One region of the Micromonospora sp. KLBMP9576 genome, then DNA from elsewhere that is predicted to be linked to it. Evidence: riboswitches for the same ligand, from Rfam matches in the RefSeq annotation. Region 1 holds a riboswitch; the other holds the start of a gene.
The links. Region 1 has a riboswitch for S-adenosylmethionine ahead of thrC (threonine synthase). Riboswitches for the same ligand answer to the same signal wherever they lie in the genome.

Region 1 (4,922 bases):
ATGCCCTCGGCGGTGGGGAAGAGGCGGTAGTGCCGGAACACGTCTTCGAGCGGGCCTTCGGGGTCGAACTCCAGCAGCAGACCCCGGTTGACCAGAGCCTCGACCAGTCGCGCGGCGTCGGGCTGTGGCTTCGGGGCGGTCAGCAGCGACTCCACCAGCCGTGCCCGGTCCACGCGCAGCTCCGAGTGGCCCTCGACGTCCAGGAAGACGGCCCCGTAGACGCCGACCTCGTCCTCGCTGAGGTCGACCATGTCCGCGCCGAGGTGGATCTCCCACGACTCCGGCGTCGGGTCGGCGGGGCGCACATACCGGTGTTGTGGTCCGAGGCTGAAGCCCACCGGGATGATGACGCGAGGCATCGGCCGTCCCTTCGCCATTGCGGGTGCCGTCGACCCTACCGAAGACAGGCACTGTCCGTCACCCCGAAACGCCAAGCGGTCACATCATCTTATGTCGATGCAGATGGCCTCCTCGTCTGCGCCGACACGCGGCCCGGAGGCGGTCAGCCGAGGAGGTTCATGTAGTTGCGGGCCGCCGCCGAGCTGCCCTGGATCAGGTCCATCGCCTCGGCCAGTCGTTGCTTGCTCTGCTCGGCCCGGGCGATGGCCTCGCCGATGGCCGGATGGCTGGTGCCGGCCGCGACCGCCCGCATCCGGGCCAGCGTCTGGTCCGTGGCCTCGACGGCGGCCCGGATCTGCATGAGCGTGGCATTGCCCTGCTCCGCGGCCTGCGCGAGGGCTGCCTTGACTTCCTCGATGCTCGCCATCCGACCCTCCGGCGCATCAACGTGAGGCGATGTCGCTCCACGTGTCTGTCCGGACACTATCGGAGACGGCCGGGTCACCGCACTCCCGACAGCCGCGCCGGGTCGGGATGCCGACATCTACAGTGCACACTCCCCGCGCCGCCGCGCGCGGGGAGTGTCGTGCCGCGCGCGGCGGCCCGGTGGGAGCCGTCAGCGGGAACGGGACTTGCGCTTGCGGGTGGGGGAGTTGCCGTCGGGGACCGTGCCGTCGTCCGGTGAGTCGGCGGTGCCGCCGCCGTCGGTGGGGGCCTCGGTCGCCCGGGCGTCGGTGTGGCCCAGCTTGGTCAGTGTCGTGCCTTTGAGCTGGTAGACGGCAGAGCGCCTGATGTTCAGCTCCGCCATCGGGCTGCTCGGCGAGCGGGTCAGGTAGACCACCGCCGCCCTGCCGGCCTGGAGGCTGATGCTCTGCACCGGGGTCCGGTCGCCGAGGTCGAGCTGGGCCTGGTAGACCGGTTCGCCGTCGACACCGCGCCAGACGGCGAGGGTGAAGAAGCGGCCGGTGCCGCCGCCGTCGAGCATCAGCACGCCGATCGCGTCGTCCGCCCCGTCGCCGTCGAGATCGCCGACGGCGCACGGCCGCTGCAACTGCACAGTCGTGCCGTCGCGGTCGGACCAGCGGCCGTCGGCGAGGCGGATCGGGGCGGCGTACCCCCGGTAGCGGACCTTGCCGCTGCCGACGCGGGCGCCGCGCAGTTCGAGGCAGGTGAGCTGGTCGTTCGTGCGGCGCGGGGTCGCGGTCGGGCTCGGGCGTGCGGGCGGATCGCTGTCGCTGCGCTCGCTGACGGTGTCGCGCTGCCGCTTGCGCTCCTTGCCGTTGCCCGTGGAGCAGGCGGTGGTGGCCGCCAGCAGGCAGGCCATGGCGAGCGCCACCACCGGGACGAGCTTGCGACGCATTGCAGGATTCCCTTCCGTCGATGAGCCCGCACGGTAGCGGTCCCACGCCAGCCCGGTGGCGGCGGTCGGTCACCGCGTTCGGGGTGCCGACGGGGCGGTACGCGGCGACGTGCTCACAGCGTGGGATCCCTGGTGGGCGGGCCCGGGAAGTCCGCCTAGACTCGGCGGCACAACTGCATACCTCATCCAGAGGGGCTGAGGGATACGGCCCGACGACGCCCCGGCAACCACCCCGCGCGCTCATTGCAGAGCGCCCCGCGGGGCAGGTGCCAATTCCGTCCCCGCCGCAGGGTGCGATGCGGGGAAAGATGAGAGGACCCTCGACATGACGTCGACGTTCGTCCCCGCCGGCATCGACACCACGGCCAGCCCTGCCCGCGCCCTGGCCTGCCGTGCCTGTTCGGCCCGCTACCCGCTCGCCGCCCAGCACGCCTGCTACGAGTGTTTCGGTCCGCTGGAGGTCGACTACGACACCGCCGCGCTGGCGGCGGTCACCCGGGAGCAGATCGAGGCCGGTCCGCGCAACATCTGGCGGTACGCGGCGCTGCTGCCCGCCGGTCAGGACCCGGCGACCCGGGTCACCCTCGATCCGGGCCTCACCCCGTTGGTGGCCGCCCCGCTCCTCGCCGCCGAGTTGGGCCTCACCGCCCCGCTCTGGGTCAAGGACGACAGCGCCAACCCGACCCACTCGTTCAAGGACCGGGTGGTCTCGGTGGCGTTGACCGCCGCCCGCGCGCTCGGCTTCGGCCGCTACGCCTGCGCCTCCACCGGGAACCTGGCCAACTCGGTCGCCGCGCACGCGGCCCGGGCCGGCGTGCCGTCGGTGGTCTTCATCCCTGGTGACCTCGAGCAGGGCAAGGTCATCACCACCGCCGTCTACGGCGGTGAGCTGGTCGCCGTCGACGGCTCGTACGACGACGTCAACCGGCTCTGCGGCGAGCTGGTGGAGACGGACGAGTTCGAGGACACCGCCTTCGTCAACGTCAACGTGCGCCCCTACTACGCCGAGGGCTCGAAGACGCTCGGCTACGAGGTGGCCGAGCAGCTCGGCTGGCGGATCCCCGCGCAGGTGGTGATCCCGATGGCCTCGGGCGAGCTGCTCACCAAGATCGACAAGGCGTTCGCCGAGCTGGTCGAGATCGGCCTGGTCGAGGCGCCGGCCGGTGGCTGGAAGGTGTTCGGCGCCCAGTCGGCCGGCTGCAACCCGATCGCCACCGCGCTGCACGCCGACACCGACACCATCGTCCCGGTCAAGCCGACCGGCATCGCGAAGTCGCTGAACATCGGCGACCCGGCCGCCGGCCTCTACGCGCTCGAGGCGGTGCGCCGTACCGGGGGCTGGATGGAGTACGCCGACGACGACGAGATCCGCGCCGGCATCCGGCTGCTGGCCCGGACCACCGGCGTCTTCGCCGAGACCGCCGGCGGGGTGACCGTGGCCGTGCTGGGCAAGCTGGTCGAGTCCGGCCGCCTCGACCCGACCGCGGAGACCGTCGTGTTCAACACCGGCGAGGGGCTCAAGACCCTCGACGCGGTGGCCGGCCAGGTCGGTCCCACCCACCGCATCAAGCCCTCGCTGCGCGCCGCCCGCGACGCCGGTCTCCTCGGCTGACCCCACCCCACCCACCCTGGTCCGCGCCCGTCCTCCGCGTCGATCATGAGGTTGGTCGCGAAGTCGATCGCGAACAGTGCCGCCAACCTCATGATCGGCCTCGGGCCTCGGGCTCGGAAGGCTGGGCCTCGGGGGTCGGGGGTCGGGTTTCGGGGGCCGGGAGATGGCGTGTCTAGGGGGTTGCGGGCAGGAGGGTGGGGATTCGTTCGGTAACTGGGTTTTCGCTGTGAGTGCGGAAAACGCGCCGACAAGGACTTGACGGCAGGAACCGGACGGCGCAAGATGCTCCGTGCGGGAGGGCGTTTCGCCGGAGACTTTCAGTTCTTGCGACCCAACGCCGAAGGCGTTGTGCGAGCGTCCCTCCCGACCAACCTCCGATCGGGCCAGCGGTTGATCCGCTGGCCCGATCGTCGTCGTGCGGCACACCCACGCCAAGCGGGCTGACCGACCGCGTCGATCCCCACCGCCGACCTGACCGCGTCCAGCGGGTTGCGGTCAGGTCGGCGACCGAGGGTGGGGGGTCCGGCCGGGCTTTCTGCCGATCGGATCGGGGCCGGGCGCCCTGCGGTGTCTGCCCGAGCTAGGACACCGTGGTGTCCTGGTTCGCCACCGCCTGGGTCCAGACGTGCACGCTCGCGCCGGACGTGGTGACCGGTGCCAGCGTCGGGGTCAGCACCAGGACGTGTTCGTCGGACCCGTTCCGGCTGGTGAGGGGCAGGACGTACGCGGAGCCGACGGCGAGTTGCTGGACGCCTTCGACTGTCCAGGTGGCCTTCCCGCGGGTTCCGCCGAGTTGGTCGACGAGGATGGTGTCCCCGACGTCGCCCTTGAGCTTGTCGGAAACGGCGACCTTGAAGATCGTGTGGGGGGCGCCGCGCTCACCCTGGCGTACCTCCGCTACGCCAGTGACGGTCCCGACCACGACCGCATCGGCGTAGCCGGCGACCTTGGCGCGGTTGGTGGTGTCGAACGCGAAGCTCACCGAAACCGGGTGGGTCTGAGCCGGGCGAAGCTGTTGGTAGGTGAACCAGCCGCCGACGGCCAGGACAAGGGCGACCAGCCCGACGAACGGGGCCTTCAGTCGGTGGTTCATCGTCAGTACCCCCATTTGCTGTGATAGGTGCTGATGTCCCATGATTGCAAATTGTTGTTCATGTTCGGGTTGTAGTCGGTCGAGTAGGGGTCCATGACCGCCACCTCAGGACCGTGGTCGAGACCGATGGCGTGCCCGAATTCGTGGGTCATCGCGGCGTGATCACGTGAGGTGCTGTAACTGTCGAGATAGTGCGTGTTCATGACGATGTCGTCCGCGCCGCCTACGCAGGAGTAGTAGGCGACCGTGCCGTTCCCGCCGTCATTGCTGTCGCTGACGTCGACGTCGGAATAACTCCAGGCGTCGTCCGCTCTGACGTTGATGGGATTGAGCGCGTTCCACTGGTTGACCGCGTGATTGAGCGAGTCGTTGTACTTGGTGAAGTCATCGTAGACGAGCTCCCCGCCGTCGACCGCGTTGCAGGCGCTTCCGGCAATTCCCACGTCAGCCGCGGCAGGGGTCGCGAACAGGGCGGACGCGGCGAGCATCCCGGACGCCATCAGCATTGTCCAGGCCGG
Region 2 (4,922 bases), 2.5 Mb from region 1:
CGCGCGGGCGATCGCGACCCGTTGCTGCTGCCCGCCGGAGAGCTGCGCCGGCCGGGCGTCGGCCTTGGCCGCCAGCCCCACCAGCGCCAGGTGCTCGCGGGCGAGCGCCGCCGCCTCGTCCGCGTCGAGCTTGCGGATGCGGCGCAGCGCGAGGGTGATGTTGCGCAGCACGCTCATGTGCGGAAAGAGGTTGAACTGTTGGAAGACCATGCCGACCCGCTGCCGCAGGGCGTCCGGGTCGTCGCCGAGCACACTGCGCCCGTCGAGCAGCACGTCGCCGCGGTCGGGCTCGATGAGTCGGTTGATCGTGCGCAGCAGCGTGGACTTGCCCGACCCGGACGGGCCGATCACGCAGGCCGTCGCCCCGCGCGCCACGTCCAGGTCTACCCCGCGCAGCACCCGGTGTGCGCCGAAGGCCAGGTGTACGTCGCGGACGCTCAGGCTCACCGAGGTCGTCGTGTCGATGCTCATCGCTGGTTTCCTCCCGCCGCTCCCGGCAGCGCCAGGTCGAGGTCGTCGTCGGTGTCGTCGGGCGCGGCGGCCTGCCGGCCGTGCCGCAGCCGCCGGTCGATCCAGTTCACGGCGTGCGTCAGCGGCACGGTCAGCACCAGGTAGCACAGCCCGGCCAGCAGCAGCGCCGACTGGTTGCCGGTGTTCGCCGCGTAGTCCTGCCCGATCCGGAACAGCTCCCGCTGGCTGGCCAGCAGGCCGAGGAAGTAGACCAGGCTGGAGTCCTTGATCAGCGCGATCAGCTGGTTCACCCAGGCCGGCAGCACCCGCCGGATGCCCTGCGGGACGATCACCAGGCGCATCGCCTCGCCCCAGGACAGGCCCAGCGCCCGGGCCCCCTCCAGTTGGGCGGCCTCCACCGACTGGATGCCGGAGCGGAAGATCTCTCCGATGTAGGCCGCCGCGATCAGCGACAGTGCCAGGATGCCGAGGGGATACGGGTTGGGCCCCCACACCTGCATGCCCAGCGGCGCCAGGCCGACGCCGATGAGCAGGATCGTCGCCGCCGCGGGCAGGCCGCGGAACACGTCGGTGTAGACCCGCGCCGGCCACCGCAACCATCGGGTACGCGAGATGCCCGCGACGGCCAGCGCCATGCCCAGCACCGAGCCGAGCAGGGCGGCGGAGATCGCCAGGATCAGCGTGTTGGGCAGCCCCACCGTCAGCATCTCGGGCAGCGCCTCGCGCATGGAGTCCGCGTCGAAGAAGGTCTCCCACAGGGTGCTCAACGGATCCATCGTCTCTCCTACCGCCCCGCTCGCTCGTCGTCGTACGTGTCAGGAGGTGGCCGCGGCCGACGGCACCGGGACCGTGCCACTGCCCGGCGTGAAGTCGGCCGGGATCTGCCGGCCCGGGTAGTACTGGGCCTGCAGGCGGCTCCACGTGCCGTCCGCGATCACCTCGTCGAGGCCCCGGTTCAGCGCCTCGCGCAGCTTGTCGTTGCCCCTGGCGACCGCGTACGCCGTGGGGGACGGGCTGAGCAGCTTGGCCGCGACCGTGATCTTGCCGCCGCTGTCGGCGGCCGACTTGTCCCCGATCTCGGCGGGGGCGATCCAGGCGTCGGCGGTGCCGGCCTTGAGCTGGTTGATCGCCCCGTTGTAGTCGGGCACCCGGACCGGGTCGAGCCCCTCGCCGGTGGCGTAGTCGTCCTGGACGGTGCCCTGCACCACCACGACCCGCTTGCCGGCGAGCTGGTCGAATCCGCTGATCGACGAGCCGGCCGGCACGTCGAGTCCGAAGTGGCCGAAGTCGTAGCCGTTGCCGAAGTCGACTGTCTTCTTCCGCGCCTCGGTGATCGTGATGGAGGAGCTGCCGACGTCGAACTTGCGGTTGTTGACCTGGGAGAGCAGGGCGGAGAAGTCGGTGCCGACGAACTCGACCTTCAGCCCGACCTTCGCCGCGACCGCGGTGAGCAGGTCGTTGTCGAAGCCGGTGAACTTGCCGTCCTTGAGATAGACGTTCGGCGGGGCGTCGGTGAGCGTGCCGGTGCGCAGCACGCCCGGCTGGAGCAGGCCGTACGGGTTGTCGGCCGCGCCGGCCGCGTCGTCGCCGCAGCCGGTCAGGGCGGTGGCGGCGAGAGCGGCGGCCACGCCGAGGGCGGCGGCCCGGGTCAGGGAGGTAAGGATGCGCACGGGTGTCTCCGAGGGTGTGGTCCGGCGGCGGGCACGGGCGTGCCGCGCCGGCGGGACGCCCGATGGGCGTACCGCTGAAGGAGGTGGTGCCGGTGAGGGAGGGGGAATGCGCGCCTAGCGCGGGTCGCCAAGGCGACAGGAGGTGGCGCAGACCCGCATCGTGTCGACGTGGCGGCGCCGGGTCAGGCCCGGCGACGTCGGGGCCACGACGGAAACCGTCGGCGATGAACAGGTGCGAAAGGACATGGCTCTCCTCGGTCGCTGACGACCCGGGAACCAGGCCGCGCTTGCACCGGAGCTGCTCCGGTGCCTGGTCTTCACCCGGGGCACCCCTGCGCGGACGAGGGTTGCCGGCCAGCGAGCCGGGGCTTGACGCTGGCGCTCATGACCTGCCGAGGAGGCTAGCGCCCGCCTCGGGTGGCCGTCCAGTCGCTATGACCACGCTCACCCGCGACCGCGTGCGGGCCGGCGCCGGTGCGGACGGGCCCCGCGCAGCGCCACCCGGAAATCACGCGCCCCCACGCCCCCCGGTGCCGCGTCTAGACTGCCCACGTGATCGCGTTGCGCCTCGCCGCCGCCGCGTACGGCCAGTGGAGCACCCCCGCGCTTCCGTTGTACGGCGACGACCACGAACGCTCCGACTTCGCTCCCTGACCGGCCCGGCGCCGCGCGCCCCCCGGTCCATTTCCCCGCCACCGTCCGGGAGCGTCCATCATGCCCGTGCCCGAGGAAGCCGCACTCGTACCGACCGCCGACCCTCCGCCGGCCGGCGGAGCAGCCGCCGACCCCACCGACACCTCCGCCCTCGCGGTGCTCCGGGCGCCACAGACCGCCCGGGTCCTGGCGGCCAGCCTGCTCGGCCGTATGCCGTTCGGCGCGGCCCCCCTGGCCCTGCTGGTGTTCGCCCGGGAGACGATGACGCTCACCGTGGCCGGCCTGCTGGTCGGCGCGTTCACCGCCGGCACGGCGGTGGGCCAGCCGATGCTCGCCCGGATGGCGGACCGCTGGCGCCAGCCGCCGGTGCTGTGGCTGGCCGTGACGGTGTCGACGGTCGGCTTCGCGCTCATCGCCCTGCACGTCGACCTGCCGATGGCCGTCCTCGGCGCCGCCCTGGCCGGGGCGGGGGCTCCGCCGTTCGAGTCGTGCCTGCGGGTGCTCTGGCGCGACCTGCTCCCCGCGCACCGCGTGCAGACCGCGTACACCCTGGACATCGCCGTCCAGGAGACGATCTTCATTCTCGGCCCGGTGGTGACGCTCGCCGCCGTGGGCCTGGCCGGCCCGGCCGGCGGCCTGGGCGCCGCCGCGCTCTTCCAGGCCGCCGGCACGGTCTGGTTCGCCACGACCGGCGCGGTCCGGCGCTGGCGGGGCGAGCCGGCGGTACGGCACTGGGCAGGTCCGCTGCGGGCCGGCCGGCTCCGGCTGCTCCTCGGGGCGCTGGTGCTGGTCGGCGCGGCGGTGGGCAGCGTGACCGTCGCCGCGACCGGGTACGCCGAGTCGGCGGGGGCGCGTTCCTGGGCGGGCTGGCTGCTCGCCGCGCAGGCCACGGGGGCGCTGACCGGCGGCCTGCTCTTCGTACGCTTCGGCGGGCTGCGCAGGCACGCCACCCTGCCCCGCGTGGTCGGGGTCTTCGCCGCCGGCTACCTGCCGTTGCTGCTCACCCCGGCTCCGGGCGTGATGCTGGCGCTGATGGCGCTCAGCGGGCTCGCGCTCCCGGCCCTGCTGACCATCGCCTTCGTCGCGCTCGACGACCTCGCGCCCGTTGGCACGGTGGCCGAGGCGTTCGCCTGGGCGGCGACGGCGTTCTCTGTCGGCAGCGCGGGCGGCGCGGCGGTGGCCGGGGCGCTGCTGGACGTCACGGGGGAGGTGACCGTCGGCTTCCTGATCGCTCCGCTGAGCGCCGCGGCGGCCTGTGGTGTCGCGCTGATGGGTGCCGGCAGGCCCGGCCAGGGCGGACGCACGCGGTGAAGCGGTGCCGGGTGACCGGTGTTTCCCCGCTCGCCGCCGGGGGTAGGTCGGGCCGGATGAACCCGGACAGCGTTGTGGAGGATTTCCGATGAGAGACGACTTCGGCGACGCGGTGGGGGACACGCTCCGGTCGGTGCTGCTGTTCCTGCCCAGGGCGGTCGCCTTCGTGGCCATCCTGGTGGCCGGCTGGCTGATCGCCAAGGCCGTGCTGAAGATCGTGGGCAAGGTGCTCGAACGGGTGGGCTTCGACCGCGCCGTGGAGCGCGGCGGGATCCGCCGCGCCCTGGCCCGCTCCCGGTACGACGCCAGCGACCTCGTGGCCCGGCTCGCCTACTACGGGGTGCTGCTGGTGACCCTCCAGCTCGCCTTCGGCATCTGGGGCCCGAACCCGATCTCCGACCTGATCGCCGGTGTGATCGCCTGGCTGCCGCGCGCCTTCGTCGCGATCGTCATCGTCGTGGTCGCCGCGGCCATCGCCAACGCGGTGAAGGACATCATCAGCGGCGCCCTGGGCGGGTTGTCGTACGGCCGGGTCCTGGCCACGATCGCCTCCGTCTTCATCCTCGGCTTGGGCGTCATCGCCGCGCTCGACCAGATCGGCGTGGCCACCGCGGTCACGACGCCGGTGCTGATCGCGGTGCTGGCCACCGTCGGCGGCGTCCTCGTCGTCGGGGTGGGCGGCGGGCTGGTCCGTCCGATGCAGAGCCGCTGGGAGTCGTGGCTGGCCCGGGCCGAGCGGGAGTCGCGGCTGATCGCCACGCACGCCCGCGCCTACCAGGCCGGACGCCGCGACAGCGAGGCCCACCTCGGCACCCC

Region 2: linked by a shared signal. The riboswitch ahead of ACQ452_RS15025 (ABC transporter substrate-binding protein) and the one ahead of thrC (threonine synthase) in region 1 are both predicted to bind S-adenosylmethionine.

What each region holds. Positions count from the first base shown of each region.
Region 1 covers NZ_CP194567.1:5,845,743-5,850,664, reverse strand. Annotated here, with positions in the region: gene ACQ452_RS26025 (hypothetical protein) at 1-359, opposite strand, end outside; gene ACQ452_RS26020 (hypothetical protein) at 503-766, opposite strand; gene ACQ452_RS26015 (hypothetical protein) at 956-1,699, opposite strand; SAM riboswitch class I at 1,879-2,014, shown strand; gene thrC (threonine synthase) at 2,025-3,311, shown strand; gene ACQ452_RS26005 (hypothetical protein) at 3,892-4,404, opposite strand; gene ACQ452_RS26000 (M57 family metalloprotease) at 4,407-4,922, opposite strand, start outside.
Region 2 covers NZ_CP194567.1:3,332,429-3,337,350, reverse strand. Annotated here, with positions in the region: gene ACQ452_RS15035 (amino acid ABC transporter ATP-binding protein) at 1-465, opposite strand, end outside; gene ACQ452_RS15030 (amino acid ABC transporter permease) at 468-1,247, opposite strand; gene ACQ452_RS15025 (ABC transporter substrate-binding protein) at 1,287-2,141, opposite strand; SAM riboswitch class IV at 2,420-2,531, opposite strand; gene ACQ452_RS15020 (MFS transporter) at 2,856-4,106, shown strand; gene ACQ452_RS15015 (mechanosensitive ion channel family protein) at 4,195-4,922, shown strand, end outside.